Regions from separate parts of the Pseudoalteromonas sp. SA25 genome, predicted to be linked through region 1. Evidence: riboswitches for the same ligand, from Rfam matches in the RefSeq annotation. Region 1 holds a riboswitch; the other holds the start of a gene.
What was found. Region 1 has a riboswitch for lysine ahead of dapA (4-hydroxy-tetrahydrodipicolinate synthase). Riboswitches for the same ligand answer to the same signal wherever they lie in the genome.
Positions count from the first base shown of each region.

Region 2: another riboswitch for lysine. It lies ahead of lysC (lysine-sensitive aspartokinase 3); the one in region 1 lies ahead of dapA (4-hydroxy-tetrahydrodipicolinate synthase).

Region 1 covers NZ_WTKV01000012.1:22,068-38,511, reverse strand. The annotation lists gene GQR45_RS11260 (TonB-dependent receptor) at 1-1,439, opposite strand, end outside; gene GQR45_RS11255 (aldose epimerase family protein) at 1,627-2,601, opposite strand; gene GQR45_RS11250 (acyl-CoA thioesterase) at 2,803-3,201, opposite strand; gene GQR45_RS11245 (2OG-Fe(II) oxygenase) at 3,235-3,939, shown strand; gene GQR45_RS11240 (cysteine desulfurase-like protein) at 3,960-5,195, opposite strand; gene GQR45_RS11235 (2OG-Fe dioxygenase family protein) at 5,207-5,839, opposite strand; gene acnB (bifunctional aconitate hydratase 2/2-methylisocitrate dehydratase) at 6,040-8,637, opposite strand; gene GQR45_RS11225 (OmpA family protein) at 8,930-9,985, opposite strand; gene GQR45_RS11220 (protein adenylyltransferase SelO family protein) at 10,382-11,791, opposite strand; gene GQR45_RS11215 (DNA-3-methyladenine glycosylase I) at 11,803-12,498, opposite strand; lysine riboswitch at 12,691-12,890, shown strand; gene dapA (4-hydroxy-tetrahydrodipicolinate synthase) at 13,081-13,965, shown strand; gene GQR45_RS11205 (2,3,4,5-tetrahydropyridine-2,6-dicarboxylate N-succinyltransferase) at 13,981-14,721, shown strand; gene GQR45_RS11200 (PLP-dependent decarboxylase) at 14,721-15,926, shown strand; gene GQR45_RS11195 (succinylglutamate desuccinylase/aspartoacylase family protein) at 15,932-16,444, shown strand, end outside.
Region 2 covers NZ_WTKV01000011.1:45,196-61,639, reverse strand. The annotation lists gene GQR45_RS10730 (efflux RND transporter permease subunit) at 1-1,471, opposite strand, end outside; gene GQR45_RS10725 (efflux RND transporter periplasmic adaptor subunit) at 1,474-2,652, opposite strand; gene GQR45_RS10720 (YkgJ family cysteine cluster protein) at 2,822-3,085, shown strand; gene GQR45_RS10715 (hypothetical protein) at 3,290-3,760, shown strand; gene GQR45_RS10710 (TonB-dependent receptor) at 3,869-5,734, opposite strand; gene GQR45_RS10705 (peptide-methionine (S)-S-oxide reductase) at 5,922-6,410, shown strand; gene GQR45_RS10700 (DUF4136 domain-containing protein) at 6,795-7,346, opposite strand; gene GQR45_RS10695 (ATPase) at 7,455-10,232, opposite strand; gene GQR45_RS10690 (hypothetical protein) at 10,229-10,777, opposite strand; gene GQR45_RS10685 (hypothetical protein) at 10,781-12,052, opposite strand; gene nhaD (sodium:proton antiporter NhaD) at 12,275-13,522, shown strand; lysine riboswitch at 13,624-13,796, shown strand; gene lysC (lysine-sensitive aspartokinase 3) at 13,872-15,275, shown strand; gene GQR45_RS10670 (4'-phosphopantetheinyl transferase superfamily protein) at 15,335-16,093, opposite strand; gene GQR45_RS10665 (sodium-dependent transporter) at 16,235-16,444, shown strand, end outside.

The DNA of each region.
Region 1 (16,444 bases):
TCACGCTCTTGGCGATAAGCACCAAAGTTAATACGCTCTACTGGGCCTTTATCTGGCACATATTCAAAATCAGCTTTTACTTCAGTAATTTCATCTTCATCTGTAAATTGAAGACCAATTTCATTGTAGTGAAGACGCGCTAGGCTTGGATCAGGCAATGAACCATTTTCAAAACCATCATGCTGTACAGTAGGAATACTGCCAGTACCGTCAAAAGTATAGCTATTAATAATACCTACAACGTTAAAACGGTCAGTACCTGCTCGGTCATTTTCGGCTGTTGAGCGAGATACATCAAATTTTGCTTTTAATGACTCGTTTACTTGCCAGTCAACGTTAATACCAAATGCTTTATTAGTTACATCACGTGAGTTACGTGTATGTGATACAAAATCACTTGCAGGGTCGCCACTTGGTGCGCCTAAGCCAACTTCTTGAGAGAAAGTTAAAAGAGTACCTGTTTCTGGATCAATCGTTGCACTACCTACGCGGTCTGGTTCAAACCAAGATGCTAAATCGCGTACTGTTGAGTCAACTTCGAATTTTGAAATCATGCCATCAACAGTAATCGTAACATCGTCAGACGGTGCATATTGTAGTACTAAACTTGCGTTTGTTCGTTCGCGGTCTTGCTCATCAACAACTTGATCCCAGTTACGTGGAATGTAGGCATTTTCAAACAATACACCATCCGTTGGATTAGAGATTGTTTGGCCACCGCGCCAACCAGCCGTTAAAATTTGGTTATTTTGAAGTTTACGTTGTTGATTAGTGATGGCAAAAAGCACACCTAGCTTGTCATCGTTAAACGTATTACTTATTAAGAATGATGTTGATGGAGATACTTCTTCAGAAAGGCTTTCGTACATACCTTTAACTGAACCTAAAATATGTAAACCACCAAAATCAAAAGGACGTGCTGTAGTTACGTTAACCGTACCACCAATGCCGCCTTCTTGAAGAGTTGCTGTATTACTTTTATAAATATCAGCACCGGTGATTTGATCCGCCGCCAATACATCAAAATTAAATTCACGACCTGCACTGTCTGTCGCAATTTGACGACCATTAACAAGTACAGTATTAAATTGTGGACCAAAACCACGAATAGTTACCGCTTGGCCTTCACCACCACTACGGTCAATTGCTACACCTGTAATACGTTGCAGAGATTCTGCTACGTTTAAATCAGGAAATTTACCAAGATCTTCTGCTTTAATCCCGTCTGTAACAACATTAGATGCTTTTTTATCTAACATTGATGAACGTAAGCTGCTGCGGATACCCGTTACTGCGATAACTTCAACATCTTCATTTACTACTGTAGGCGTATTGCCTTCAGCGCCTTGAGCTGCAACGTTTCCGCTTGCCAATATGCCTGTGATAGCAATACTGATCGCGGTTTTCTTGTTGAACGATAACTTATTGTTAATTATCATTTTTTAAAAACTCCTGATTGTGTGTAGTCGTTGTGTCGTTGTGGTAGTGCATATAGTTTCAAATACTATTTATATTATAAATACTTTAAACCAGCAAAAAGTGCAACCTTTTCCTGAATTATGGATAGCATTTAATCACTGTATTTTTGCTTTTAATTTTCTTTAAATTAACATTAGAATGCTGTATTCATTCAGAAAAAGAGTAAATAATAACCTGTTCGTAATCCTCTCCCGGCAATAAATTAGCTTTTGGAAAATTTTCACGATTTGGCGCATCTGGCCAATTTTGCGCTTCAAAACACAAAGCTTGCCGTGCTTTAAAAGGCGAACCAACAAAGTTTGCGGTATAAAGCTGCATGCCTGGCTGCGTACTTTTAAGGGTTAAACTAACGTTCGTGTGTGGCGAAGTTAATGTAGCCATCGTCTTTAAACTGCTGTCATCATTAAAAATATAGCAGTGATCAAAGCCATTTCCAGCTTCTAGTTGAGGATGAACGGCGCTTAAGGCCTCACCAACTTGAGCTGGCTTAGTAAAGTCAAAGCAGGTACCGGTGACTGATGCAGATTCATTAAGTGGAATACTAGTTGTATCAATAGGAAGATAGTAATTGGCATTAACTTGAACAAGGTGTTCATTAATTGATTCGCTGCCATCAAGATTAAAATAGCAATGGTTAGTAAAGTTAACGAGCGTTTCTTTATTGGTTAGCGCTTTAAAGTGCAGAGTAAGCTCGCCGTTTTTAGCGCTAATAGTTTGCCAAACCTGCAACTCACCGGGGAAACCTTGTTCGCCGTCGGGCGAGCAATAATAAAGCTCAACTTCACTTTCAGTTTGTTTGGTTACTTGCCAAAGTACTTTATTAAAGCCTTTAACGCCGCCGTGCAGGCTATTAGGGCCGTTATTTGCTTCTAGTTGATATTGGGTACCAGATAAGCTAAAACGCCCCTTTGCAATGCGATTAGCGTATCGACCTACTGTAGCGCCAAGATAAAATGGGTTTTCAAGATAGTATTGAGGATCATCGACGCTAAGCGTCATTTCTTGTTCTTTAAATTTAATGCTTTTTATTATTGCGCCAAATGGCAAAATTTCAGCTGTTAAATTTTGACCATCACTGAGCTGAATAACTTGTAAAGGTTGGTTATTGGCAATAGATGTCACACGCATTCTCCAATCAAATTACCGAATTAACATTTCCTGTTATAACGGCGCAACAATATATAATATAAATAGTATATAACTAGCACTTGTAACTCAATCTAAATGCGTTAAAAAAATCACGATAAAAATTTACAGCTGCCATCATATATTTACAATAATTCAGCTCAGTATGGGCTTATGTAAAACATAAGCCTCGTAAGGTTAACTGCTTTGGTAAATGTGCTCGTTAAGCGCTGCTTTTTCGTCAATGCTAAGCGCTTGTTTTGATTTAGCAATAAAATCATACCTCACCATAGCGGCCTTACCTATTGCGCAGCATTTATCGTGTTGCCATGCTTCCTGTCTCAGCGTAAAAGAGCTAGTGCCTATATGCTCTACAGAGGTTTTTACGATCACTTCGTGGCCATAAAATAATTCGCCTACAAACGACACCTCTATTTTAGCTATGATCAGTTTCCAGTCCTGTGGATTTAAGTCCGGTGTAAAAAACTTAAAAATAGGTCCACGTGCGACTTCAAACCATACAGGTAGTACGGTATTGTTAATGTGTCCGAGTGCATCTGTTTCGCTAAAGCGCGGCATCACTTTTTCAATAAACATAAAAATCCAATAATAATTATATAAAGGTAAACCATGACGGACTTTATACGCGTTGTTGATAACGCATTAAGCGATGAGTTTTGCGATGAATTTATTTCCACATTCGCGCAAAGCCCGCATGTAAAACAAGGGGTAACATCGGGCGGTGTCGACTTAAAGAAAAAAGACAGTCACGACCTACACTTAAATAATCACCCCGAATATGCACAACAATTAAAACATATACAACAAACGACTGCACAGCATGTTTTTAAGTATGTTGAAGAGCATATTTTTATGATGATTGGGGCATTTGGCTTAAAGGTCTATCACCCAAAAACAGGCGACGTTGTCGATTTAACCCAAGAAAATTTTGAAGAAGTGGGTAAACCGCAATTACCTTTGCTAGTTCAGCAAATTTTTAGACTTGGTAATATTCAAGCGCAAAAATATGAAGTAAACAAAGGTGGCTACCCTTACTGGCATAGTGAAGTTTACCCGCAGCTACAGCACAATGAAGCACTACATCGCGTGTTGTTATTTATGTTTTATTTAAACGATGTTGATGAAGGCGGTGAAACGGAGTTTTACTATCAAAATCGTAAAGTAGCACCTAAAAAAGGCACTATGGTAATAGCTCCTGGCTACTTTACACATACCCACAGAGGTAATAAGCCAGTATCAAACGATAAGTATATTTTAACATCGTGGGTATTGTTTAACCGTGCAGAACAAATATATGGTGCGCCAAAGAGTTAGCGCACCAAAATCAGTATTATTTAACCGAGCAGTTCATCAAATAAATTAAACAACTGATCTAGCTCTTCAATCGTGTTGTAGTGCATACAACCAATGCGCACTACACCGCCTTTATCAAGCACATCTAATTGCTTGCACAAACCTTGCGCGTAAAAATTACCATCCCACACACAAATATGCTGCTTACCTAAAAATTCTGAAACGGCGCGTGGCTCAAGCCCTTCAAAAATTAAAGCAAAAGTAGGTGTACGCTCATTTAAGCGATCAAAGTCATCAATACCAAAAAACTTAATGCGTGGGTAGTTTACCAAGCGCGTTAAAAAGTGCTCACTAAGCGCCATTTCGTGTTGTTTAGTTTTAGCAAAAGCTATGCTTAACTTTTCGCGGCGTGAATGGCTATCGTCAAGTTCGCTAATTGCTGCAATGTAATCAACAGCAGCAATAAAGCCCGCCATAGCTTCAAAGCTTTGTGTGCCGGTTTCCCAACGACCTGGTGCTACGTCTTTAGCGGGTTCTACTTTATAAGGTGTAAACCCGTCTAAATGTTCTTTTTTACCGTAAACCATACCTAAATGCGGGCCAAAAAACTTATATGCAGAGCAGGCTAAAAAGTCGCAATCAAGCGCTTGCACGTCAACAAGTTCGTGCGGTGCGTAATGTACGGCATCAACATAAACAAGTGCGCCTACAGCGTGAGCAAGCTCAACAATACGTTTAATATTATTAATTGAACCTGTGGTATTTGACGCATACGTTACCGCTACAAGCTTAGTGTTGCTGTTTAATAAGCTTTCAAATTGCACCATATCTAAGCTGCAATCAGCTTCATTAATAAGCGCTGTATTTACCTTTGCGCCTTTATCTTCTGCGGCTTGTTGCCACGACGATACATTTGAGAAATGATCGGCATTGGTTACAATTATTTCATCGCCAGCCTGCCAGTCGCGTGAAATTGCACGACTAAAGCTAAATGTTAGGCTGGTCATGTTTGGACCAAACACAATTTGTTGTGAGCTAGGTGCATTAAGTAAATCAGCGGCTGCTTGACGCGCATTCGCCATCAATTCAACGGTTTTATCACTTGAGAAAAACGCGCCACCTAAGTTTGAATTATAATGACCTAAATAAGCTGTCATCGCATTAAGCACCGATGTTGGTACCTGCGAGCCACCCGGTCCGTCTAAAAATATTGGCGATTTACCATCAACGTTTTGCATTAATGCAGGAAACTGCTCACGTAATTGCGTTATGTTCATGCCTAACTTCCTTAAGACGTTAATACAAAACAATCCAGGTAACCTGGTTTGCTAGCATCAATTTTGTTCATAGGTGTTGCGTTGTGCCACACTTGACGGTCGTTTATTAATGCAAACATGCCGTCTTTTATTTCCATTTTAAAACAAGGCTCAGCTTGCTTGTTTTCGTATACAAGTAGCTCGCCGCCTTCTAAGTTCTCGTGAGAAACACCACATATACATACATGGTCAAAACCATCTTGATGCACGCCTTCTGGCGCTGCCGGTGTATCACTGTTAATTGCAAGCATACGGAACTGATGAATTTCAATATCACGCTGTACATCAATACCGGTAAGTTGGCGAAACTCATTTACAATGCTTTTCATGCCTTCTGACTCAAGTAAACTTTGCTCTAGGTTTTCGTAAGTACGCTCTACATTACCTTGAAAAGTATTAATTGAATCGTCTTGAACAAATGCTTTGGTTTGTTGTAACTTTATTTCACCATTTTGCATTTTAACTACTGAGTAACGACGTTTACGAAAGGCACCATCTGCATAAGGATTTGCAGGCAGGTTATCAAAAGAAGGCTTAACCAAATCAATATTTGCTTGGTTAACAAAACGTAGTTGCAGTAAATTCTGGTTGTTTAATGCTGTCATAAAATCTCGCCTAAAATAATGAGAATATTGATGAGGATTTTAATGCATTTTGATAGGAATTTTTGCGCGATTACTTACTTTAAAAGCAACTTAAGACTAGATTTAATACAATAATATAAAAAAAGAAGCATGAACTATCTAATATTTATTTTAGCCAATAAAAAACCCGCCTAAGCGGGTTTTTAAACAAACTCTAAAAATTATACAGCTTGTTGAATAATCACGTTGTCTGCTTTTTTAGTGTAAGCAGGCATACGGTGGAAGTTCAAGTAACGGTATGTATCTGACGCCGTTGCATTGATCTTCGCAGCATACTCTTGGTACTCAGCAACAGTTGGTAATTTACCAATGATTGCAGCAATTGCAGCAAGCTCAGATGATGCTAAGAATACGTTTGCGCCATTACCTAAACGGTTAGGGAAGTTACGTGTAGAGGTAGACACAACCGTTGCTTTATCTGCAACACGTGCTTGGTTACCCATACATAGTGAACAACCTGGAGTTTCGATACGTGCGCCAACACGACCAAAAATACCATAGTAACCTTCTTCTGTAAGTTGGTCTTTGTCCATCTTAGTAGGTGGAGCAACCCAAAGCTGAGTCGGAAGTTGACCTTTAAAGCCATCAAGCAACTTACCAGCAGCACGGAAGTGACCAATGTTAGTCATACAAGAACCGATGAATACTTCATCAATTTTCTCGCCAGCAACATCAGAAAGAAGACGCGCATCATCTGGGTCATTTGGAGCACAAAGAACAGGTTCTTTGATCTCAGCTAAATCAATTTCAACGATATGCTTGTACTCTGCATCAGCGTCAGCTTCCATTAGTTCTGGGTTAGCTAACCAATCTTGCATTGCAGTAATACGACGTTCAATCGTACGTACATCGCCGTAACCTTCAGAAATCATCCACTTAAGCATAACAATGTTTGACTCAAGGTATTCAGAGATAGACTCTTTAGATAACTTAACAGTACAACCTGCTGCCGAACGCTCTGCAGATGCATCTGATAATTCAAACGCTTGCTCAACAGTTAGGTGCTCAACGCCTTCAATTTCTAGTACGCGACCAGAGAATTCGTTAATTTTACCTTTTTTCTCAACTGTTAATAAACCTTGTTTGATACCGTAGTAAGGGATTGCATGAACAAGGTCACGTAGAGTGATACCTGGTTGCATTTCGCCTTTAAAACGAACCAAAATAGATTCAGGCATATCAAGTGGCATAACACCTGTTGCTGCTGCGAATGCTACTGCACCCGAACCTGCTGGGAATGAAATACCTAATGGGAAACGTGTATGTGAATCACCACCAGTACCTACGGTATCTGGTAATAACATACGGTTTAACCACGAGTGAATAATACCATCACCTGGACGAAGTGAAACACCGCCACGGTTCATGATGAAATCAGGAAGCGTATGGTGAGTGCTTACATCGATAGGCTTAGGATAAGCTGATGTATGACAGAAAGACTGCATTGTTAAATCTGCAGAGAAACCTAAACATGCTAGATCTTTAAGTTCATCACGTGTCATAGGACCTGTTGTATCTTGCGAACCAACAGTTGTCATTTTAGGCTCACAGTACTGACCTGGGCGAATACCTGCAACGTTACATGCTTTACCAACCATTTTTTGCGCTAGTGTGAAGCCTTTATCAGAAACTTCTGTTGCTGTTGGTACTTTAAATGTATCAGTTGCGCCTAAGCCAAGAGATGTACGCGCTTTATCAGTTAAACCACGACCGATGATTAGTGGAATACGACCACCAGCACGAACTTCATCTAAAATCACATCAGATTTAAGCTCAAAAGTAGAAATCACTTTATCAGTACCATGTTGCTTAACAACACCTTCGTACGGATAAATATCGATTTGCTCGCCCATGTTGAGTTCATCAACATTTAATTCGATTGGTAATGCGCCTGAATCTTCCATTGTGTTGAAGAAGATTGGAGCAATTTTATTACCTAGACATACACCGCCAACACGCTTGTTTGGTACAAACGGGATATCATCGCCCATAAACCAAAGTACAGAGTTAGTTGCAGACTTACGAGAAGAACCCGTACCAACAACATCACCTACGTAAGCAAGTGGTAAACCTTTAGTTTTTAATTCTTCAATCTGAGTAATTGGACCAACTTCGCCCGCTTTATCAGGTGTAATACCATCGCGTTCAATTTTTAGCATTGCTAAAGCATGAAGTGGGATATCTGGACGAGACCATGCATCTGGTGCAGGAGACAAGTCATCAGTATTTGTTTCGCCAGTTACTTTAAATACAGTAACTGAAATCTTTTCAGCAACAGCTGGTTTATTAGTAAACCATTCTGCATTTGCCCAAGACTCAATAATTTGCTTAGCGAATGTATTACCTGCTTTTGCTTTTTCTTCTACATCGTAAAACGCATCAAACATAAGTAATGTATTTGAAAGGCCTTTAACTACGATTGGTGCAAGTGTTTCGTCATCAAGTAGGTCAATCATTGGTGCGATATTGTAACCGCCCAACATTGTACCTAATAATTCTGCCGCTTTTTCTTTAGAAACAAGTGGAGAATTAGTTTCACCTTTAGCTACAGCAGCTAAGAAGCCCGCTTTAATATAAGCAGCATCATCAACACCTGCTGGTATACGCTGAATGAACAAATCTAAAATGAATTCTTCTTCACCTGCAGGTGGAGTTTTGATTAATTCAATAAGATCAGCAGTTTGCTGAGCATCTAATGGCGCTGGTACGATACCTAACGCGGCACGTTCTTCTACGTGTTTACGATATTCTTGTAGCACAATATTGCCCTCTTGGTGACGTGAAAGTATCCGGTAGCGCTTCAAGCGCAAATAAGTTACCCAATACTTATAGTATTCTAACGCGTAATTATAAAGCTTTTATGGATAGATGAAAATCCATCCAGTTACGCAACTGATTATACCGATTATAAATACTATGAATAGTGGTTGTAGTAAAAACTATTTTCATGAATACTTGTTAAGTAAGAATCATTACCATTAACCAATATTAATTTATTACAGGCATAAAAAAACCCAGCACTTGGCTGGGTTTTTATTACAAACTATTTAATTAACGTAAAACTTTAACGTTTTTGATAGTTTTGATATGCGCTTCTACACGGCGGTTTTCTGCGTTTGCAGCTTTAGTGTTTGCATCATTTTTAAGACGCTCTTCACCTAAACCAACTGTAGTAATACGGTCTTTAGCAATGCCATCAGAAACTAATTGCTTAGCTACTGCATCAGCACGTTTTTTAGATAACCATTTGTTGTAAGTTGCTTTACCTACAGAAGAAGTGTGACCTTCTAAAAGTACTGTTGTATCTGGGTACTCTTTTAAGAATGCAGATACTTTTTCAATATCGTTTAAGTACTGAGTAGATACTGCTGAAGCATTGTTAGGGAAAGTCACTAATAAGCTTACAGTTACTTCTTTATCTTCATATAAAGTACAACCAGTGCCATCAACTGCATCAGTCATAGGTGTGTTAGCACACTTATCATCTGCATCAGCAATGTTGTCGTTGTCGCTATCTGTAGGAGCTACAGCTACTTCAACAATTTCTGGAGCTGGTTTAACTGGCTCTACAGGAGCTGAATTTTGGCCGAATAAGTAGTTAATACCAATTTTAGCGCCTACATCTGTGTAGCCACGGTCAAGACCTTGGTATACAGCTGTTTCAGCATTTACAAATAAGCCATCTGTAATGAAATGTTGGTAACCAACACCTGCATTTAAGAATGTGTTGTCATCTACTACGTCCATTTCTTTAATACCGAAAAGACCGTAGAAAGGACCACCATTTAAATGGTAAAGAGCATCAATACCGTAACGCTCGCCATCAATACTGTTGCGGTTGCCAGCAACTTTATCAAAAGCATTAAAATCCATATCTGCATATTCAAGACGTGCGCTCCAGTAATCACTGAAACGGTAACCGGCTTCAACACCCCAGCCAGTTGATTCATTTACGTCAAGACCAGCTTGAGCACGCATGTTTTTCCAAGATGCGTCATAGTAGTCGCCAAATGCGCCAATGTAGAAACCTTCTTCTTTATCAGCAGCGAATGTAGATGCGCTAGTTGCAGCCAACGCGATTGCAATTGTAAGTGATTTTAATTTCATTGTTTTCTTCCCATTTGAACAATTTTAAATTGTAGCTAATCGATACTAGCTCAATCAGTTTTATATAGACTAACTGAGCCTTTGTTAATCAATACTTAACGAAAAATAAAGTTTATAACTTTTTTCTATGCCCAGTCACAACACACATCCACTTACTATAGGCGAAATTAAAACTTTATTGAAAAATAAATATAGTAGTTTTTTGTAAATTAGTACTTAGCAAGGAATGTAAGAGCAATTAAATTAAATGCACTTATAAATGTAAATGCAAAGAAACATTGCTTGGCTTTAATTCGGCGCATAATACCACCAGAATTAACATTCCCCTAGATATATGCGCATGTTTGATTAAAAAATGACTCTTTTTAATCATGTGGTTATATTTAAAGTTAAGAGTTAAGTACCACAAAAAGTCTGGTAATCATTCTCATTTATCGGCGTAGCTTGAAATTCTGATAATTTTTCACTGTCAGAATACGGGTTACTGGCTATTTTTATAAAGCGCTGTAGCAACTCACTAGACCCAGTAGCGTTATATTGTGCAATTATTTCTTCGATCACATGATTACGCGGTATTACACGAGGATTTGCAGTTCTCATTACTTCATAACTATTATCGTCGGTTAAGCTTACCCACTTAGCTCTCCATTCAATTAGCGACTCTGGTATTACTACTTCTTCTTTTAAGGATTCAGTAAGCGCATCAAAAGTATTGGTGTAATCGAGCTGGTTATCTTTTAATAGTGTTAACAACTCTGCGATTAACTCGCCACTACTATTGAAAGATTCATTTAAACCCAGTTTTTGTGCCCACATAGCCGTAAACTCAGTATTAAACTGATCTGCAAAGCTATTAATAAATGGCGTCATTAATGAAACCGCTTGCTCGTCATCATCGCTAATAAGTGGTATTAAACTCTCAGCTAAGCGAGCACAGTTCCAGTTAGCTATATTAGGTTGATTACCAAATGCATACCGACCTTGTTTGTCGATAGAGCTAAATACGGTATCAAAGTCAAAGCTATTCATCATGGCACACGGGCCGTAATCAATGGTTTCTCCGTTTACTAGCGTATTATCGGTATTCATTACTCCATGAATAAAGCCAACACGCATCCAGCTCACAACTAGCTTAACTTGGTTTTTAATCACAGCGCCTAAAAATGCTAAATAACGCTGCGATCCTGTATCCGTTATTTCTGGGTAGTGTCGCTCTATAGCTAAATCGGCTAAATTTTTAAGTCCTTCAACATCGCCTTGCGTCGCTAAATATTGAAACGAGCCAACACGAATATGGCTCGTTGCTAAACGAGTAACTATAGCACCTGCTTGTGGCGGATTACGATAAACCGTTTCGCCACTACCAACAACCGCTAAGCAGCGTGTGGTTTTAATGCCTAGTGCATGCATTGCCTCGCTCATTACGTATTCACGAATAGCAGGACCAAGAGCACAACGCCCATCTCCCCCTCTTGAGTAAGGAGTAGCACCAGAGCCTTTTAATTGAATATCCCACAACTGGTTTTTATCATCATTAATAGCGCCCAGCAAATGCGCTCGCCCATCGCCTAAACGTGGTGAAAAATGCCCAAATTGGTGCCCAGAGTAACCAAGTGCTACCGCAGGAATCGCCTGTTTCTCGTTACCGCTAAAAGTGCTAGCACGCAAATCAGCTGCAACGTTAATATTAAACTCTTTTGCTAAGCTCTCGTTCCACAGCAATAACTGAGGAGAGGCAACACTTGCAGGAAAATCTTCTATCGCAAAGCTTTCCGTAATGTCTGTGTATCTTGGCACTAATTTCATGGTAATTCCTATTATTGCTGACTTATACCAACACGGTTGTCACCAACGCCATAAGCAACAATTAAACTTAACTCTTGCATACTTAAGCCGCTTTGCTTTTGCATTTCATTAAAAAAAGCTTGGGCTGCACTCAGTGATTTTTTAGTTTGTAAGCCGCCGTCTATAATTTTATGAGCACGTAAGTAATTCTCTACATCGCGTGATAGTAAAAAAGTATCTTTACCAAGTGCTCGTAGCGCATAAGGTCCTGTATTTCCGCCTAAACGCGAACCATGTTTTTTTAAATACGCCCATAAACCAATAATATCGTCTGTTGGCCAATTAGCGATGAACTGACTAAAACTGCCATGTTCCCCTGCTATTTCGTGGATCATGTAAGCATTTTCGGTAATTGTTTTTACTTTTTTATAGTTACGAACAATTCGCTCATCCGTTGCTTTTTGTTCCAGCATATCAGGTGGCATCATTAATAACTTATCAACGCTAAAACCCCAAAAAACCTCTCTAAAGCCCGGCCACTTATTATTAATTACTGACCAATAAAAGCCGCTTTGAAATACTTTTCGAGTAAATTCCTCAAGCCAATCGTCGTCACTTAACGTGCTTAGTTGTTTTTTAGATAGCGGTTTTGCAAGTAATAACTTAAGCATTTTTTCGGAGCCTTTTCGCTCTACCGCTCGCTTATAAATATCGCTAAATTTTTCCATACTAATTAAATACCTCACTACTTATATTGCTAGTGTACGAGAAAAGCACCCAATACGTAACCACTCCCATTATGGATGAATGAATATGCATTTAGTCGCTTGACACCTAGACGGCTAAAATGCTTTAATCGCCGTAATTACCCTATTTAAATTGCACCGGTTTGTAAGTTTTTACTCTACAAACAGGTGTAAAGGGCTAGAAGAGGTGCGTTATTCAGGTAGCGTATGTTAGGAGCGCAAACTCCAGTGAGCATACGTGAGGGGAATTAACGCCGAGAAGTAATCACTTTTGCGAGGTGTTTATTTCGGGCGACTAGGTTGAACCCTAGCGACTGTCACCAATAGCTGCTTATAAAAGCAGCTTATTAGTTTGGTGGAGAGCTTCTGGTCTTAAATATTAAGGCCGTGCGCCCTATTATTTTAAGCCCATTCGCTCTTCGAATTATTAGTTCGAACGACGTTAATGCGGCTCCTTCCATAAAGCTTTTTAACTCTTCGAATAATACCAATTGCATTAAATTAGTTATCGCTAAAATGATCACGTTTTTAATAAAATTGGTACAAATTATAAGTTCGTGAGAGATGATCAACAACTTCAATTTAAACGACTACTCATTGTGGACCGCGCTCGTAACGCCATTTGATCAACACGGCGATGTTGACTACAACACGTTAACTAAACTGGTTAGCGATCAAGAAGCGGCACATAACGGTATTTTACTACTTGGCAGTACGGGCGAAGGTTTAGCACTAACGCTAAAAGAGCAACAAGCCATTGTTGAACACGTATGCCAGCTAAAACCAGCAGTACCACTCATGGTTGCTGTGGGCGGTAGTAACTTAAAGCAACAAATTGAGTGGGTTAACTACTGTAATACACTCCCAATTCATAGCTTTTTACTTGGCTCACCGCTTTATGCAAAGCCCGGCGCTGTAGGTCAAACTCATTGGTTTGAAAGCCTACTTAATGCAAGCGCTCACCCGTGTATGCTTTATAACGTACCGGGTCGAAGTGCTGTTAGTATCCCAACGGCAACAATTCAAAATCTGCAAAACAATAAAAATTTATGGGCGTTAAAAGAAGCGAGCGGCAGCATTGCTCAGTTTGAAGCTTATCGCCAAGCCGCGCCTAATTTAGCTATTTTTAGTGGCGACGATGCGCTAATGCCTTATTTTGCTCAAGCTGGCGCAAAAGGTTTGGTGTCGGTAGCTGCAAATGCATGGCCCGCACAAACTCACGAGTTTGTTAAACGCAGCTTAAGTGGTCAACACCCTAATTTATTTGCCCAGTGGTCAAGCGCTATTAATAGCCTATTTGCTGTTGCAAACCCTATTCCCGTAAAGGTATTGATGCATTTGCAAGGTCGCTTAAGCAGCCCGCAACTTCGTCCACCTTTAACACACCTTGAGTTAACTCAAACCGATTGCATCACAACTGCAAACAACACAATTTTATCTTGGCATTAAATACAGGTTTTTATAATGAGCTGGTTAGAACTATTAAATAATTTAGAATCGGGCGCAGTACGCGCAGCATCACAAAACGAAAGCGGCCAATGGCAGGCTAACGTAGAAGTAAAACAAGGCATTTTGGATGCCTTCAAAAATGGCACTAATACTGAGTTTGCAGGTGGTTTTGTTGATAAACATAACTTAGCTCCACAAGAATTTAGTACTGATGATGGCGTACGTATGGTGCCGGGTGGCTCTAGTGTTCGCCGTGGTGCTTATGTTGCTAAAGGCACGATTATTATGCCACCAGCGTATGTAAACATTGGTGCATATATCGACGAAGGCACAATGGTAGATAGCCACGCATTAGTTGGCTCGTGTGCACAAGTAGGTAAAAACGTACATTTAAGTGCTGCGGTTCAGCTTGGTGGTGTACTTGAGCCTATTGGTGCAAGCCCAGTAGTTGTAGAAGACGACGCATTTATTGGCGCTGGCTGTATTATTGTTGAAGGTGTAGTTATTAAAAAAGGCGCAGTACTTGCCCCAGGCGTGCGTTTATCCGCAACTATTCCGGTATACGACTGCGTAAACGAGCGCCAACTAGATAAAGGCGAGCCAATCCCTGAGTACGCTATTGTAATACCAGGCTCTCGCCCTGCGTCAAACGAGTGGGCGCGCGAGCAAGGCCTAAGCATGTCGTGTGCGTTAATAGTTAAATACCGCGACGAAAAAAGCGATGCATCGTTATTGCTTGAAGAGGTTTTACGATAATGAGCTTTTTGAGCACGCCTATCAAAACCGCTGCAAATACAATTACACAACAACTTGATACACCTTTTTTTGTTTACGACCTAGATCAACTAAACGCGCATCTTGCACGTTTAGTTGCGCAAACCGATGTAAAACTGTGGTACGCGGTAAAAGCAAATCCACTGTCTAAAATTATTCAAAGCTTAGACAGCGCTGGCTTTAATTTTGACGTAGCAAGTAAAGGTGAGCTTGAGCAAGTGCTAGCACAAGGTATTAGCTCACAGCGCGTGCTCAACACAGGGCCTGCAAAAAGCCCTAAACAAATTAAACACTTTATTGAGCGCGGCGTACGTATATTCGTAGCCGAAAGCCTCAATCAAGTACGTTGGTTAAACCAACAAGCGCAACTACAAAATACGCAGTTACAAGTATTACTGCGAGTGCAATTACGCTGGCCTGAGGGTGAAAAAAACCCACTGGGCGGCGACAGCCTTACGCCGTTTGGTTTAGGTTGTGATGAGTGGCAAGCACTCAATGTAACCGACTACCCTGCACTTAACTTTGACGGCCTGCATATTTTTCAGTGGGGCAACATGCTTAGCACGCAAAAGTTAAGCGAATTGTGGTCACAAATGATTGCACCACTTAGCCAACTTGCCAGCGATTTAAATATTAGCCTTAAAATTCTCGATTTAGGTGGCGGCTTAGGTATTCCTTATACACAAAATGAAGCAACGCTTGATTGGGATGACTTAATAGCTGCGCTCGCTAAAATTAAAAATGATGCGGGTGTAGAAGAATTATGGATGGAACTTGGTCGTTATGCCGTTGGCGAATGTGGTCATTACGCAAACCCAGTAATAGAGCGCAAACAAAACTATAATCAACAGCAAGTCATTTTAAGCGGCGGTATAAATCACTTATTACGCCCTGCTGTTACCAGCCAAGATTTTCCTGCTGCGTTACTGCGTGAATCCAGTGCTAAAACTCAAGCGGTCACTTTATACGGCCCACTTTGTACAGCGCTTGATTGCTTGGGTGAACATAACCTGCCAAGCGATTTAAATGAGCACGACTGGCTAGTGTTTAGCCAATGCGGTGCTTACGGCTTTACCGAAAGTATGCCGTATTTTTTATGCCACGAGCTCGCCGCCGAGTACACATTGCAAAATGGTGAACTTACCTGTGTTCGCCAAGCCGAAAATGCCAGCCACTACTTAAGGTAATAAGCATGAGTAATACAACACACATCAGCCAAGAGAACATTATAGTAGGAGAAGTTGCAAACGGCTTACCGCTTACAATTCCGGTGTATCGCTTAAAAGGCGATGGCACAGGGCCTAGTGTTTATGTTCAGGCCAATATGCATGGCGCTGAAGTACAAGGTAACGCAGTTATTTTTCAGCTACTTGAGCAATTAAAACACCTTAATCTTAATGGCGATATTACCCTTGTACCTTATGCAAATCCGATTGGTTGTAATCAAAAATCGGGCGAGTTTACTCTTGGCAGATTCGATCCAATTACAGGCACTAATTGGAACCGCATGTATCACTACAATAAAAATTTAGTGGCACAGTTTGCACAAAATCATACCCAGTATGACGACGCTACATTAAAAAGTAACTTCAAACAGGCGCTTATTGACGAAGTAGACAGCAAACTTAACGGCCCTGCTTATTTACTTAATACGGGTAAACGCATTGCACTTAACCTACAAAAGCTCGCTCATCAGGCTGATATA
Region 2 (16,444 bases), on a different contig from region 1:
TTGCTGCAATATGCGCAGGTAAAATAAGTTTTGATTCAATGAGTGAAAAAATCAAACATAAAATAATCACGCCACCAATTGCCTTAGAAAAAGCAGCACCAGGGCCGGTTGCGAGTGTTTGTGGTAAAAATGCCGCAATAGTTGTTAGTACACCAAAGGTTGCTGGCATCGCAACACGTTTTACGCCGCGTACTACATTATCAAGTGTATGGCCGTATTTTTCTATTTCGGCACTGGCTGACTCGCCCACAACAATGGCGTCATCAACAACAATTCCGAGCACAAGTATAAAGGCAAAAAGAGAGGCTAGGTTAATTGTTACGTCTAAAAAGCCAATGGGCATAAACAAAAAGGCACCCAGAAAAGACACCGGTAAACCCATCATTACCCAAAATGCCAAGCGTAACGGTAAAAATAGTGCCAGCACTATCATTACTAACAAGCCACCCCAAATCATGTTATCGACCATCATATCGAGTCGACCTTCAAGGTAGTAAGTTAAATCAACAATAGGAGATAGCTTAACACCTGCAGGTAAAAGTGGCTCTTTAGCCGCCATGTAGCTTTTAAGGACTTTTGCTACATCGGTAATATCTTGATCTTTTGATGCGTTAACTTCAAACGAGAGTGAATTTTTACCATTGTATTTTGAATACTGCAGACCTTCTTCAAAGCCATCATTAATAGTTGCAACATCGCCTAAATAAATTTGTGCGCCATCAGCAAGGGTAATAAGGGGGAGTTTTTCAAACTCAAAACCACGGTAGGCTTGTTTTTCAACACGCATCGAAATATAACCGTTTTCAGAGCGTATTTGCCCCGCCGACATATTGGCCGAAAAGTTTTGCACAGCGCCTGCAATATCTCTAAATGTTAAGCCGTACTCGCGCAGTTTATCAGGGCTGACTTCTATACCAATTTCGTATTCTAAGCCGCCGTTAAAATTAACAAGATTCACGTGAGGCAGTGCTTGTAACTCGTCTTTTATATCGTTGCCAAGCTCTTTTAACTGGTAGTTACTCATGTCGCCATAAAGCGCGAGTATCATTACTTCTTGCTCAAACTTATCGCGGCGAACAACAGGGCGCTCCATTCCCGCAGGAAAGGTGTTTATTGAATCAACTTGTACTTTAATTTCATCAAGTACTTCTTGTGGATTGTATTGTTCTTCTATTTCAATCCACGCTTGTGAAAAACCACGGTTAGAGTAAGTAATTAGGCGTTTAATGCCTTCAATACCTTCGAGGTTTTCCTCAACTTTTATGGTTATGCCTTCTTCAACTTCTTGCGGGGCGGCACCTGGGTAAACCGCTTGTACGCTTATCCAGTTACTTTCAAACTGTGGGAACATTTGTTTGCGAATGGTCATCGCCATTAAAATACCGCCCACTAATATAAATATCATTAGTAGGTTGGCAGCAACCGGGTTTCGGGCAAACCATGCTATTAACCCTGTTTCACGAGTGTTCATGATTATTCCTCTTTCAGCGCAAGTTGAGTTACATCAGTTTTATCAGGCGCAATATCTTCAACTTTTACTGCCATACCTTCAGTTGGATACTCAAGCGCTGAGGTAACAATTTGCTCGCCATTTTTTAGCCCTTGGCTGGCTATAATCATGCCGTTTTGTTCGCGTATAATATTGAGAGTTTTAAACGATAATGTTAAATCGTCATTTAAAATTACAATTTTATTATCTTTAACTAAATGATGCGCAACAATAATTGCGTTATCAAGCGGGCGACCTTCAATGGTAGCGTTAATGTATGAACCAAAACGAAGAGGGCGTGTTTTATCGCCATAAGGTGTTGCAAGTTGCGCAACCAAGTAGCTCATACGGCTTGTTTGATCAACCACACCTTCGGTGCGAATTACTTTGGCTTGCCACATTGTTTGCTTACCCGCGTATTCTGCGTTAAATGTAACATTTGAGCCTACGCCGCCATTTTTTAAATATTGTAGTTCTTGATCGGCAACGGGTAAACGTACCTCTGCAACTGAGGTTGCACTCAATGCACCAAAACTATTACCTGGGTTTACTACTGAACCCAAGCTAATTGTGCGTTCATTAATAATGGCATCGTATGGGGCTTTAATATAAGTACGTTCAAGATTACGGCTAGCACGTTTAACACTTGCTTGAGCAGAGCGGTAACGCGCTAATTTTTCGGCCAGTTGTGGTTTACGTAAATAAAGTTCTGAGGCAATAGCTTCGCTTGAGTCCGATTTAATACGCTCCCATTCAGCTTTTGCTACATGTGCTTGTGCGCGTTCTATTTCAAGTGCTGAGCTTGCTTGTGCTAAACCTGCTTGCGCTTCAATAAAGTCTGCCTCGTAATCATTTGCATCAATTCGTGCTAAAATATCGCCTTGCTTTACAAACGCGCCTTCAACAAATTGATCTGATACCGAAATAACTTGCCCACTAACTTGTGCTATCAGCTCGGTACGGTCCTTTGGTTTAACAATGCCGTACGATTTAACATCAAGCGTTATAGAATCTAAAAGTATGCTTTGTGTTGCAACTAAAGGGCGTAAATCTTGCTCTGGCTTTTCTTCGGGTGGTTTTTTCATTGCCATAAAGGCGAAAGCTAAAGCAATACCGCCTGCTAAAACAGCAATTGGGAGTATTATTTGTTTTGTAGTAGCCACAAGGCATTCCTTCATAATTGGTGGTGACAGAGCAATAATACGCAATAAAGTGTTTACAAGGCGTTTTAAGATGTAACAAAGCATTACATATGTACATTACAACTCAACATGCGGCTAATTACGTTCCTAAAAAGGAATTAAAGTAAGTGTGTTTTATTCAGAGGATATTATGAAAACCGAATCGATGAGTTGCAGGCTAGGCTGCGGCGCATGTTGTATTGCGCCAAGTATTAGTTCGCCTATTCCAGGTATGCCAAATGGTAAAAAGGCCGGAGAGCGCTGTATTCAGCTGGACGAACGTAATTTATGTAAGTTATTTGGTGATTCAAGCCGACCTAAAGTATGCAGTGATTTTAGCGCCACGCTTGATGTGTGCGGGTCAACAAATGCACAAGCTTTAGCACTTATTACAGAGCTTGAAGAGCTAACTTAATCCTCGTTTTTAATACACATCTATTTACAATATATTATTAATAAAAATCTTCACAAGGTTATTAAAAGCAGTCGTTAATTTATTTGATGGCGAAATATTAGACATATTTAATTTTGTTGCTAATATAGGAAATTGTAAGATACTTTTTATAAATCTCATTTATAGGTGATTTCGTTCAATCTTAATTTTTAAAAGGAAAGAAAAATGAAAAATTTACTTACAGCATTTACATTAGGTGTGACTTTATTAGGTTGTTCAAACTTACCCATTAAAACCGATATTAAAGAAGACCACTTTAGACTCGAAAACTTTAAAAGAGAGCAGGGAGTAGATCTAGAATATGTCCACTTGATGTGCTTTAACAAAAAACCTACACAATGGGCTGAACCAAAGCAGTATATCAGTGGTGAGCATGATTTATGGGTAAAGGCGAGTGTTTCAAACCCTGATGTTTTAAATAGTCAAAAAGAAGCTTTTGTTAATTTTAACGTTAATTTAGATTCTGATAAAAGCTACATGCTAAATAGAAAAAGGGAAGGGGATAAAATATCAATCTGGATACAAGAAGTTGAAACCGGTACGGTTGTTTCGCAGGTTCTTACAGATGAGCTTAGTCGCCCTTTACAAATTGATAATGAGCTAAGAAAAAGACAATGTCGTTCTGGTTCAATATAAGCTGAGTAATCAAAGCTCTTAATATTTAGTATGCCGTTTATTTTTTGCTAAATATTTATTCAAAGACCTGTTTTAAATAAACAGGTCTTTGAATGTGATAGCTCAATTCTACCAACTATACGTTGCGCTTAACGTATATTGCTCACCTCGCCCTGGTGTACCAGGTATCTCTTCAAACGATTCACCCCATAAGTTATCTGCTGCTAAAGTAATAAATAAGTTTTTTAGCATTGGCGGCGTAATTTTTAACGTTAAATGGGTAAATAAAGCATCGTCGTCACTACCGCGCAGCGCATTTTCGTGCTGTTTGCGCCACTCGTTATCTATTCTAAACTGCAATATATCAGTAGGATTCCACACTGCGCCGAGTGTTAGGCGGTGATCAGGAAAGTTTAATGCGTAAAAACTAGCATCAATATCTGCCGCACCGTAATTTTCTGATTTATGAAGGTAGGTGTAACTCGCTACAATTTCGGTTGTTTCAAAGTGTTTAGTTGCTAAGAACTCAATGCCCGTCGTATTTATATCTACAGGGTTTGCAAAGCGCGCAGAGCTTGAATCAAAATTAAACGTCCAATCGGTTAAGTTGTCATCTTTGCGATAAAAAATAGCCGAATTAAGTTGCCAAGTTTGCTCATCAACTAATAAACCCAGCTCTAGGCTTTTAGTCGTTTCGCGCTCAAGGGTGTAATTACTTCTAAATAACCCGCCTGAATCACTTCCGCCAATGGCGGTATAGCCTGCCACTTGGCTTGCCTCTGCGTACGATAAATAAAACGTGCGCTCAAAACCTTTGCTGCTTTGTGTATTAAGCGTTATATCACCAATAAGTGACAGTTCAGAGTCGTCTCTATTTGTATCGTCAAACGCAGCACCTAAACGAAATGTAAGTTGTTTATTATCCTCAAGCGCCATTTTGTATTCAGGCAATACGCTTAATTTATAATACTTACGAGAGGTAAAGTTGTTTTCAAGCGTGGTAGATTCAATTGAGTCGTCAATAAACTGTGCTGAATAATTTACAGCAAATACATCGCTTTGAGCATGATGCCCCGATAGCGCTAACGACTTAACTTCACTTTTGTGGAACGCTTCAAAAGCGCTTGGATTTTCGCGAGAGTAAATATAATGATCGTCGTGTGTGCGGTAATAAGCCGACACTTCAAAGTTACTATCCTGCGCATAATTTTGCTTATGGTTTAGCATTAATAAGCGGGTTTCTAGCTCTTCTGTTTCGTTAACGCCAAATGGAGTGTACAAATTTGGCCAACCAAAAAACTTATCTTGTGAGCCAAAAAACAAATCTGTTTGAGAATTAGCGCCAGCTAATTGAACGCGACCCGATGCACGCGTAAAGTCGTGATCGCCGTTATCAATAGTGCCATCGCTTTGTGAGTGAGAAATCTCACCTTCAAAACCAAGCTTCCAATCCTTTGCGCCTTCTAGGGGCATACTCACACCTGCATGTAAGCTTTGTAAGTTAAAATCGTTTGTGCCAGTACCTACCGATACACTGCCGCCCGTGCTAATTGGTTTCCAGCCAAACGATACAGTGCCTACAGAGCTATTAGCACCATTAAGTGCATTGTCTGCGCCTGTTAAAATATAAGGGCCGGTAAGCATTTGCGGTGCAATAGGAATTTCAGCAAAGTAATGACCAGACTGTGGGTCAAGTAAAGTAGCACTACCAACTCTAAAGCCGGTATTTTCAAAAATACCACCGCGTATAGTTACATCGGCTTGCGCTTCAGCCATATTACGTGATTGTAAATCAACACGTGGGTCATACTCTAAATTAGATACCGGAGAGTCAAATGTACCTACAGGTAATGTGTTTGCAGTGGGCGATGCCTCAACCGTTATTTTTTCGATTGCCGGTGATGCTTCAGTTTTATCAGTTATAGCTTCGCCGTAGGCAAAACTGCTCACGCTGCATAGCAATGCAGGGAGTATAAAGTGCGGTGACCATTTCATGTTGTGTGTCTCATTTTTTATATGCAATTACGGTAATAATTAAATTCAGAACACACTTTTAAGGCGTGATAAAATAATTCAATTAAACAACTGCGATTTTGGCGCGATTGTACATTAATTCATTAAAAACTGCATTTGATAATCATTTGCAACGTTAATGCATCTAACAAATTTGGTCACATTTATTATGAATATAAAACAGCAAGATACTATTTACTTTGCAGGTGGCTGCCTGTGGGGCGTGCAAGAGTTTTTAAAGCACTTACCTGGTGTAATAAGTACTGAAGCAGGGCGGGCTAATGGAAAAAACAATAATACACAAGGCGAATACGACGGTTATGCTGAGTGTGTAAAAGTAATATTTAGTACAAAAGAGGTTAGCTTAAACGAGCTGTTTGGCTTCTTTTTTGAGATTATTGATCCGTATAGCGTTAACAAACAAGGGGATGACGTAGGCCCTAAATATCGCACTGCCATTTATAGCAAAAGCCAAGATCATTTAAAGGTCGCTAGCAATTATATAAGCCAGCGAAGTGATGCCGATAAAATTGTGGTAGGGGTAGAGCTGCTAACTAACTACGTGCCAAGCGATCCTGAGCATCAAGACCGCTTAACTAATCATCCTGATGATTACTGCCACATACCGCTTGAGTTACTGCATAAGTATAAATCGTAAATTTGAGTAGTGTAAGCGCACAAAGATAAGTAATTAGAAGCTATCGCTTCTCGCGCAAGCAAGCTTAGCGCCTACAGGTAAAGTTTAATCCGGTGTTTGTTTTGTAGACGTGCAGCTTGCTGACGTGACGAGCGCAGCTCGTAATTTAAGGTTGAATATAGCGTTAGGTAAAGGTAAGTGATTAGAAGCTATCGCTTCTCGCGCAAGCAAGCTTAGCGCCTACAGGTAAAGTTTAATCCGGTGTTTATTTTGTAGACGTGCAGCTTGCTGACGTGACGGGCGTAGCTCGTAATTACTTTATTTTAAAAGTTCCAAAAATACACACCCACAAAAAAGCTCACGTACTGTGAGCTCTTTTAAAACTTAATTATAGCTAATTTTAACTTACTGCTGCTTTTGCGGCGGGAAGTTACTTAAAATTTCGCTCACTGTTTTATTAATTGATGCTTCACGTTGTTCTGGCGATTGATTTTTCTTTAATCGACCTTCTTTTGCGCCGCGCCATACTAGCTGGTTAGATTCACGATCCACAATATCAATAATCAGTGTACCCACTTCGTATTCACGCGCAGTTGTATCGCGTTGAAAACCAGTACCCCAATAACCCCAATGCGGGCGGTAGTTTATATTGAAGTTGTCTACTTCAAGCTCTTTGTCTACCGATGCATGATAGTTAACAAGTACATCAGCTTGCGCTGCATCAACTAAGCTCATACCTAGTGTTTGGCTCAATTCTGCATTAACGGCAGTGCGAACACGCTTTTCCATCAGGCCATTAATTTGATAGTTATTTGTGTCTTTAGTTAGGCTGGCGTTTTCTACCCAAGCAAATGTTTTAAAATTACTAAAGTTAGCTGATTTATCGTAATCCCAATCTGGGGTTTGTGTACAGGCTGTAAGAAGTGCTAGCGCTGCAACAATAAGTATATTTTTCATTACGTTTGCTCCAATAAAATGCATTAATTTAAAATAACACACATAGTTTAAATGTGTATTATTTAAACGTCCTATATTTTAGTTTAGTTGGTTTGCCTTAACGGCCAATTAATTGTGTTCAACTTCAATCCAATCTTTTTCATCTACCCAGTTTTGTGCACCGTCTTTTACCGAGCGAATAGGCACAATGTAGTCACAACTTATTTGTGGCTTAACTGAGGCAAATATAGGCACAAAACCAAAGCTTAGTGCGGTTTCTATGATTGCTTTTTGATTTTGTGGGTCAATGTCGGCCGCTTCATCTATATAAATAGGTATACGGTATAGGTTTTGTTCCTGGTCACTCAATAAGTAACGAATAAACAACATGCCACACAATAACTTAATCGTAATACGTGTGCCGTTTGAACCCGCCGAATCTATTTTTTCAAAGTGCTCTGTTTCACCTGCGCGGTTAACCACTTCAAATCGAATATCAAATAAATCGGTAAGCGTTAAACCCGCTTTATCTGATGCGAGTTTAATTAAGTGATCTTTCGCTTCGTTTACCGCACTTTCGCTGTACGGTTCTTGGCTCAGTAAATCAAGCGTGTCGCCTTGTTCAAACTGATGCGACGTGCTGATAATGGTATCTATACTATCAACCAGCATTTTGCGCGGTATTACGTTAATTTTAAACGCTTGCAGGTTTGAAATACGGTGCTGGCTTATACCTTTATTAAAGCTGTTCATTTCGCGGCGAAGTCGGTCTAAATCTTCTCGTAAGCCTTTAATAGTTGCAGCCACTTCGGTAAGCGCAACACGAGCTTGGCGCTCAACAGCATCGCGTTCGTTATCAATATTATGAAAGGCGCTTATTAGCTTTTGGTACTTAGTATATTCGTCGTTTTCGTTGTCGAATTTAGTAATACCCGCGTTATATACATGTAAATAGGTGTTGCGCACGTTTATGTCAAAATTACGCAGCTCTTGGCAGTCTTTATTAAAATGATGAACAAGGTCGCTTAAGTTATCAAAGTCGACTGTAATATCAATCATGTATGGAGTTACTTTACCGCTGTATAAATCAAGCGTGTGGTCAATTCGCTCGCTTTTAACTTGGCGCAGACGCTCAGTTTGGCGATTAATTTGCTCTTGTTTCGATTTAATTAACGAGCGACGATCGGCAATTGAGCCACTATTTTTTTGAATATCTTGCAGGTAGTCGTCAACTTGTTCGCGCTCAGCTAATAATTGCTCTTTTAGCATGGCTTGCGCTTCAACCGACTGCTGCATTACCTCAAACTGCTCTAAGCGTTTTAGGGCGCTCTCTGCGCTCATAAGCTCATCGTATAACGCGTCTTTTTCTTTTTGCTTGTCGGCAACGTTTGCTGCAACATCGCGCTGTTGCTTAAACTCTTTAAGTGAATGCTCAAGTGCATTTAGCTGAGCGGTTAATTGCTCTTTGTTTTCGCCGCTTTGCATTTGCACAGGCGAGAGCTTTTTAAGCTTAATGCTCGCCCCTGGTAGCGTTAGTACACCGCCTTTAACGTTTTCGCTAAGTAGCGATAAAAATTCACCAAACGCGTCTTCGTCATCAATGGTTATATCGCCATTAGTGGTGGTCGCAAATGAGAGAATATCAGGGTTTAAAATGCGCGATATTTCTTCTACTTCTTTTAACGAGAGGTCTTCGCGCATACGGGTAAACAAATTAAACTCAAGATTTTTAAGTTGCAGCTTTAAGCTCTTAATTTGTTTTTGTGTTTCGCTAATGCGATAGTCAAGCGTATGTAGGCTTTGCCCTTGTGCGCTGGTTATAGAGTGTGAAAGCGACTCGTAATCTTGCTTTAACTGAGTCAGGCTGGTTTTAAGGGTGGCTTTATTTACCAGTTCAAATTCGCTTTTAAGCGCATCGTAATCTAAAAACCACTGCTCAATTTGTGTTTGTCTGCGCTCTATGTCGCGCGATTGCTGTACGTATAGGCTTTGCTTTTGCTCAAACTCGTGTTTTTCGTGCTCTATATCTTCAAGCGCTATACCCAGCTCAGAGAGTTGCGATTCTTGATAGGTATCAAAATCAATCAGTGCTTGGTCAATTTTAGGCGCATACGCGGCTAATTTACCTTTAAGCACGGTTTGGTTTTCAAGCATTGATTCAAGCGCAGCTATTGGCTCTTGCATTGACTCAAGGGCTTTTAGTTCGCGTTTTGAGCGATTTACTTTATCAAACGAGCGACGCCATACTTCATAAAAGTCGACCTTAGAGTTCGACATATGGCGTTCAAACACGCGTAGCATAAAGCGTTTTACGTCGCTTGCGCCTAATTTGTGTAAGTTAAGAATACGTCTAAATATTTCTTTATAAATAGAAGAGTCTTGCACATTATTAAGCGGGATCATTTTTAAGTTAATGTCGCCGTCAAATGGGGTTGCGCCGCCAGTAAGTAGCGCGTTTAACTCTTGTGCTTTAAGCTCAATAGGGTTGTAGTTAAGCGATTTTAAATGGTTGAACAGCTTGGTAAATTTAATAATAGTTTTACCTTGCGTGTACTGCTCTAAATCAAGCTTTCCTTGATAACAAAAGTACTGATGCGCGTAACCGGCAATTTTACCCAGCCCTGCTACGCCTATTACTACCGAGCCATGAGGCAAGTTAGCTTCTAGTAAAATGTACGACTGATCGGATGAAAAATAAAACTTACGGGTTTCATCTAAATCGTGTCCGTCCCATTCTGTTAAGCGTAAATCGTTAATAAGCGGAAACTGCAGGGCGTTAATAACCGAGCTTTTACCTGTGTTATTGGGCGCGCAAATAGAGCTGCTTTTATCAAGCGGGATCACACATTTTGCATAGCCTGCGGTGTTAAGTAGGGCGAGTTTACTTAGTCCGTATAGATTTTTCATTCCTCGTCCTCTGTAATGTAGGTTTCTTCGTTTACTTCCATGAGTGCATCTATGTAGCGGTGAATTGGCGCTTGTAGCATAAAGCCGCCTTCTACTTCACGGGCTAAACCTAAGCGCACCATGCGCAGGTAAACGTCTTTGCGCAGGTCCGATCCCGAAAATATCTCAAGCTGGTCAAACAAATGTTTGTTAATTTGCACCAGCGTTTGCATAAGCTCTAAATCGTTTACGTCGTCAAACAATGCGCGCATTGGATCTTTACCCGTATTGGCGTAGTGCTCAATTAAAATGTAAATGGTGAGTGCGATAGCGCGAGATATTTTGCCCATATTTGGTGTGCTTTCGTCGCTACCAAAATAATAAAAGCCACGGCTGTCGCGTTTTAAATCGTTACCTAAAGCGGTAAATAGGGCGGTGTAGTCTTCTATGTGTTGGTCAAGCTCTTGCCACATTACGTTGTCTTGCTCGCAAATGTGATAACCCGCTACTAATTTTTTATTAATGGCTTGTAGGTGGGTTAGCTCGTCTAAGTTTATGTGTGTCATGGTTTATTTACCTGCCTTTGGATCTGGCTGAGGCTCTGAATTAAATGGATATAAAGAAAAGTGCTGACCGGCAATTTTTACGCGGGCTTTTTCATCGCTTTGAATTATTTTAATATCGCTGTCGCTGACTAATTTTTGATACAAAAATAGCATTTCGTCGGCATCGAGATCTGGATAGCTTTCGTCTAAAAATTGCAGCAAGGGCTGCGGCTTTTTGCGTTTTTTATTAAAGCGCTTAGCAAAGCTGGTTTTAACATCGTTGTAGTCAGGAATATTAGGTGTAACAAATGCAGGCACGTCTTGCTGGTCAGGCAATTGGTATTCTTCGTGTTCAAATTCAACCAAGCTTGCCATGTAAGCCACGATATGGCGTTGCTGACCAAGCGAATATCGCTGCGCGTCGCTCACAAAATGTGGCTGCACCGCACTTAGCATATTGTCTACGCCATTTTTACGTACAAGCCCAAGTACTTTGGCTGCTTGGCGAGTAATTAAGTTATTACGGCGTAACTCTTCACGTAGCGGCATAAGCATGTCGGCACTTTTACGTAAGCTTGTGCGACCCACTAAATGCATCTCTAATATACGGGTACGCAATTGCTCTAACATGCGTTTGTCGTTATACGCTTTACCTGAGCGTTCAATGTGCAGTATTTGTTTACTTATTTGCTCTTCAATGAGGGTAAAACAGGCATGAAAATCCCCCCGAATATCAACCATTTCAAGCATGGGCTCTATGTATTCGTCAAAGGCTTCTATTACTGCTTTATAACGCTTTTGCAGCGATTGCACCGCATTATTAGATTTAGCTTGTTCAACAATATTTAAAATTGCGTTTTCGTTGTGTGCGTATAGCTTCATTATTTTACGCACCCGATCATCCATAATGCGGCTGTAGCGGCGTAAATCGTCAAAGTCTTCTATTTCGCCAGCGTTATCTAGGCGGTTACCTAAACGTGCAAGGTCGTCGACTAATACGCTAATTTCTTGCGCTAAACCTAAATGCTCTTCTTGCAGTAAAAACGTAGCAAAATCGGCAATAGCACGATTTATTTCAAGCTGAGAAGATTTAGCCAGTGGAATTAAAATATCTTGGTTTAACAAACGATTTGTTTCTTTATAAATGCGTTCGTTTGACCACGTAGGCTGCTTTTGCTTAATCGCGTTTTGTACGTCTTTTAGGCTAAAGTCAGCCATTTTAAAACGTTTAAATAATAGCGCTAATACACCCCAATGTTCGGTTATGGTGTTTAGCAGCTTTTTAGCTGGGATCATAAGAGGTTACAACATCCTAGTATTTTATTATTGAGTTCTTTTAGAAGACTCATTATTACGTATTTTTAATTAACCTTGTCTGTATATAGTATTCGTTTTTAAGACCATTTAATAATAGTTTTTGCATAGAGGCAGTGCTAAAATTCGCGCCGAAAATAGGCACATGAAATGGAATGTTATTTGTGTGTTCTTTAAAACTATATCAAAGGTTGTTTAACTACCATGGTTTCCTCGATTATTCTAACCCTGATAGCGATTGCATTTTTACTGATCGTTATAGAAGATATAATTCATGTCAATAAAGCTAAAACCACGCTGTTTTTTGGTACGCTTTGCTGGATTCTTCTTTTTATATACCCTCTACACGGGCAAAGCCCCGATACGATTCAACACCTTTTAAATGAAAATATTTTAGAAATTGCCTCTCTATGGCTATTTTTAATGGCTGCGATGACCTTTGTAGCGTATTTAAATTCAAAGGGGTTTATAGAAAATATTGTGCACCGTGTTATGCCAAAAAGTATTAGCGAAAAAAAGCTCATGTTTTTGGTGGGTGGTTTTGCATTTTTGTTTTCGTCGATTTCAGACAACGTAACAGCTACGCTTATATCGCTCGCGGTTGTTATGTCGTTAAAACTTGAACCTAAAAAGCTCATTAAATACGCCACGCTTATTGTGTTTGGGGTTAACTCAGGTGGGGTATCGCTAATAACCGGTGACGTAACCACACTAATGATATTTTTAGATGGCAAAGTAACCATTGCTCATTTATTACTACTTATAGCGCCAGCTCTTGCAAGCGTTATGCTGCTAGCCGCGTTACTGTCTATCGGTATGAAAGGGCGTGTTGAGTTTGCTGGTGCAGGTAAAACCCGCATTGAAAAAACCGACATAACCATTGCTGTTATATTTTTATCTACCGTAGTGAGCACACTTATGCTGAGTGTAGTTTACAGCGTACCGCCGTTATTAACCTTCTTGTTTGGCTTGTCAGTGATGTTTTTAGTAGCGCAGTTTTTAATGCGCAAAAAAGACATTAACAAAGACATAATCGACTTTGTTCGCGATATAGAATACGACACATTATTGTTTTTTGTAGGTGTACTTTTACTTGTAGGCGCACTTAAAGAAATTGGTATGTTGAGTAAATTTACCGACCTATATACGGTAATGGCACCTGAGTACGCAAACTACTTAATGGGCATATTATCAGCAGGGGTCGATAACGTACCGCTTACCGCTGCATTATTAAAAGCCGATATAGTAATGAGCCAACAACACTGGTTGTCGTTTACATATGCAACGGGCGTGGGTGGTTCAATGCTTATTATTGGTTCGGCTGCGGGCATTATTGCCATGAGCAAAGTTAAAGCGCTTACCTTTATGAGCTACTTGCGTTTATCGCTGCATTTATTAATTTGTTACACCGTAGGATATGCGGGCTCGTATTACATGGGCAGTTTTATTTAACTCATAGATTATTAAATGCTTGACAGCTAGACGTCTAAACGATAACTTTCAAAGCCCCGCTACTTAGTGGGGTTTTGTTTTATTAGCCACTGGTTAATAAAGCATTCAGAAGAGGTGCGATACTTAGGTACTTAATGTTAGGCGACGAAAGCCGATGATCATTAAGGAGGGAAGTACTCGCCGAGGAAAATAATGGTACGTCGTCATTGTTTTTCGGTTTATGGGGCTGAATCCTCAAAACTGTCACCAATATAGGTGGAGAGCTTCTGGCAGTGGACTTATCTTCAAGCATTCCTTTGCCAAGTTCTTCTTGTTTTATTGCGATTTGGATATCGCGAAAGGAGACTAAATGACTACCCAATCAGCGCCACAAACAGTGCCTCAAACAGAGTTAAGCGCAAAATCAGATTACATCGTTGCCAAGTTTGGCGGAACAAGTGTTGCAAACTTTGAAGCGATGAGTCGCTGTAGCGAAATTATTGTTGCAGATAAAAGCGTACGTATTGTTGCCGTGAGCGCCAGTGCCGGCGTAACTAACCACTTAGTTGCACTGTGTAAATCAAGTATTACCTCAAGTGAGCGCCAAGAACACATAAACGGCGTGCTTGCTATTCAACAAACTATTTTAGATGAGTTATCGCTAGATGCCGATTTAGCGGTTGGCTTTAACGAAACCCTAAAAGCATTTCAAACATTGGCTCAAGAGTCACTAACAACCGATCAGCAACACGACGAGCTACTTAGCTTTGGTGAGCGTTTGTCGTCTTATTTATTTGCTCAGGTGCTGCGTTTACAAGGTTTAAACGCCGATCGCTTTGATGTGCGCAAGGTGCTTAAAACCGACAGCCAATTTGGTAAAGCAACGCCTAATGTTGCAGCCACAGCGCAAGCCGCTAAAGAACATTTAATCCCGTTATTAAACGCTCAAGTAATTGTGACTCAGGGCTTTATTGGCAGTGACGAATACGGTCAAACCACAACGCTAGGACGTGGTGGTTCAGACTACAGCGCTGCATTATTAGCTGAAGCAATTAACGCTAAAAGTGTGCATATTTGGACCGACGTAGTGGGTATTTTTAGCACCGACCCGCGTTTGTGCGCAAAAGCGACGCCAATTGCACGTTTAAGTTTTGACGAAGCCGCTGAAATGGCGACCTTTGGCGCAAAAGTATTGCACCCAGCGACTATTTTACCAGCAAGCCGGAGCCACATTAACGTGTTTGTTGGTTCTAGCCGAGAGCCAGAGCGTGGTGGTACATGGATTGAGCGCGAAAAATCGCAGCAACCAGGCATACGCGCAGTAACGCAACGTAAAAACCAAATATTGCTTACGCTTAAAAGCCCAGAAATGCTACTAGCTAGTGGCTTTTTAGCACGCGTATTTACACTATTAAGTGAATACAATATATCGGTCGATTTGGTAACTACATCAGAAATTAGCGTAGCTATAACCCTTGATAACGCGCAAAACGCCTCGCGCCCAGAGCTCGATCAAGAATGCCTAGATAAGCTTGCAGAGTTTTGCCATGTTTCGGTAGAAAACAACCTAACATTGGTGGCACTTATTGGCTCTGAGATTCAATTACGCCAACACGAAATGAACTTAATGAGTGTACTAAAAGACTTTAACATTCGATTAATTTGCCACGGTGCTAGTAAGCACAATCTGTGCTTTTTAGTAGAGCAAACTGAGTCAGATAACGTAGTACAGTCTATTCATAGCCGTTTATTAGAAAATGATTTTGCTGCGTAAATAACCGTTATTCAGGAAAATCACCTAGTAAAATCAGTTGATAAAGTCACTTAATAAAGTTACTTAATAAAGTCATTTAATAAAAAGCATCGCCAGTCGATGCTTTTTTTATGCACCACACTTACATCAAAGCAAACATTGCTGTCACTGCTATCAGCTACAGTAACGCGATTACTGCTAGCACTCAGCTTTGCACTATGTAATTCGTCAAACACATTGGGGCTAAGTAATTTTGCAATAGGGCGGCTGGTGGCTTTAGCAAGTGACTCTTTTAATGTCCAAATTCTAAAAAACGTATCTGCTTGGGCTTGGGTATTAGTAGGTTCAGTGATAAGTGTAATTTCATCATTATGATAAAAATGCTTAGCGAGCTTTTCAAACGGGCGCTTTAGGCTTACTTTTTCAATATCAAACCCAAACTCACTTTTATCAAAATTTAGCGCTACGCCAACCAAACCATGCGAGTGCGAAATACAGGTATTAATAACATCACCATTTACGTGTATTTGCAGCTTTGAGCTTGCCTCGTCAAATTCGGTACTTATTTTATTAAGGGCTACACGCGCATGTTGCGGCTGCGCTACTTTAATAAGGTGTTTTAACAATAACCGCGTCGCTAAATACTCTTGCTTAGCTTGCGGACTTTTACGGCGGTTTATAATAGTTAACTCAAATGGGCTTAAGCAATCGGGCAAATTAAAGTCACTAAGCTCAAGTGTTTTAGCATTAAATAATAAAATACTGTTACTCGCTAAAGACAAGTTTGCCAATTGAGTTGAAGTAATACTCAAGGCGTTTTTAAAATAGTGTTCAGTCATAAAAGCCCTAAAGCAAAAGAAGTCGCTGATATTGTGAGCGGTTAACGCCACTAATAAAGGCTGGGTACAATTTTATTACTCAGCTGGCATGAAATATGGTTTAATTCACAATAATCAAAATAATAACAGATTTGTAGATGTATGGCACAAGTGCGTGATGGGTTTCAAAGCCGACTTGGTTTTGTTTTAGCCGCTGCTGGCGCAGCAGTGGGTTTAGGTAATATTTGGGGTTTTCCTACGCAAGCGGCCAACCATGGTGGCGGTGCATTTTTACTGGTTTACTTTATTGTTATATTTTTACTTGCGCTTCCTGCGCTGTATACAGAACTTTATTTAGGTCACAAAGCACAA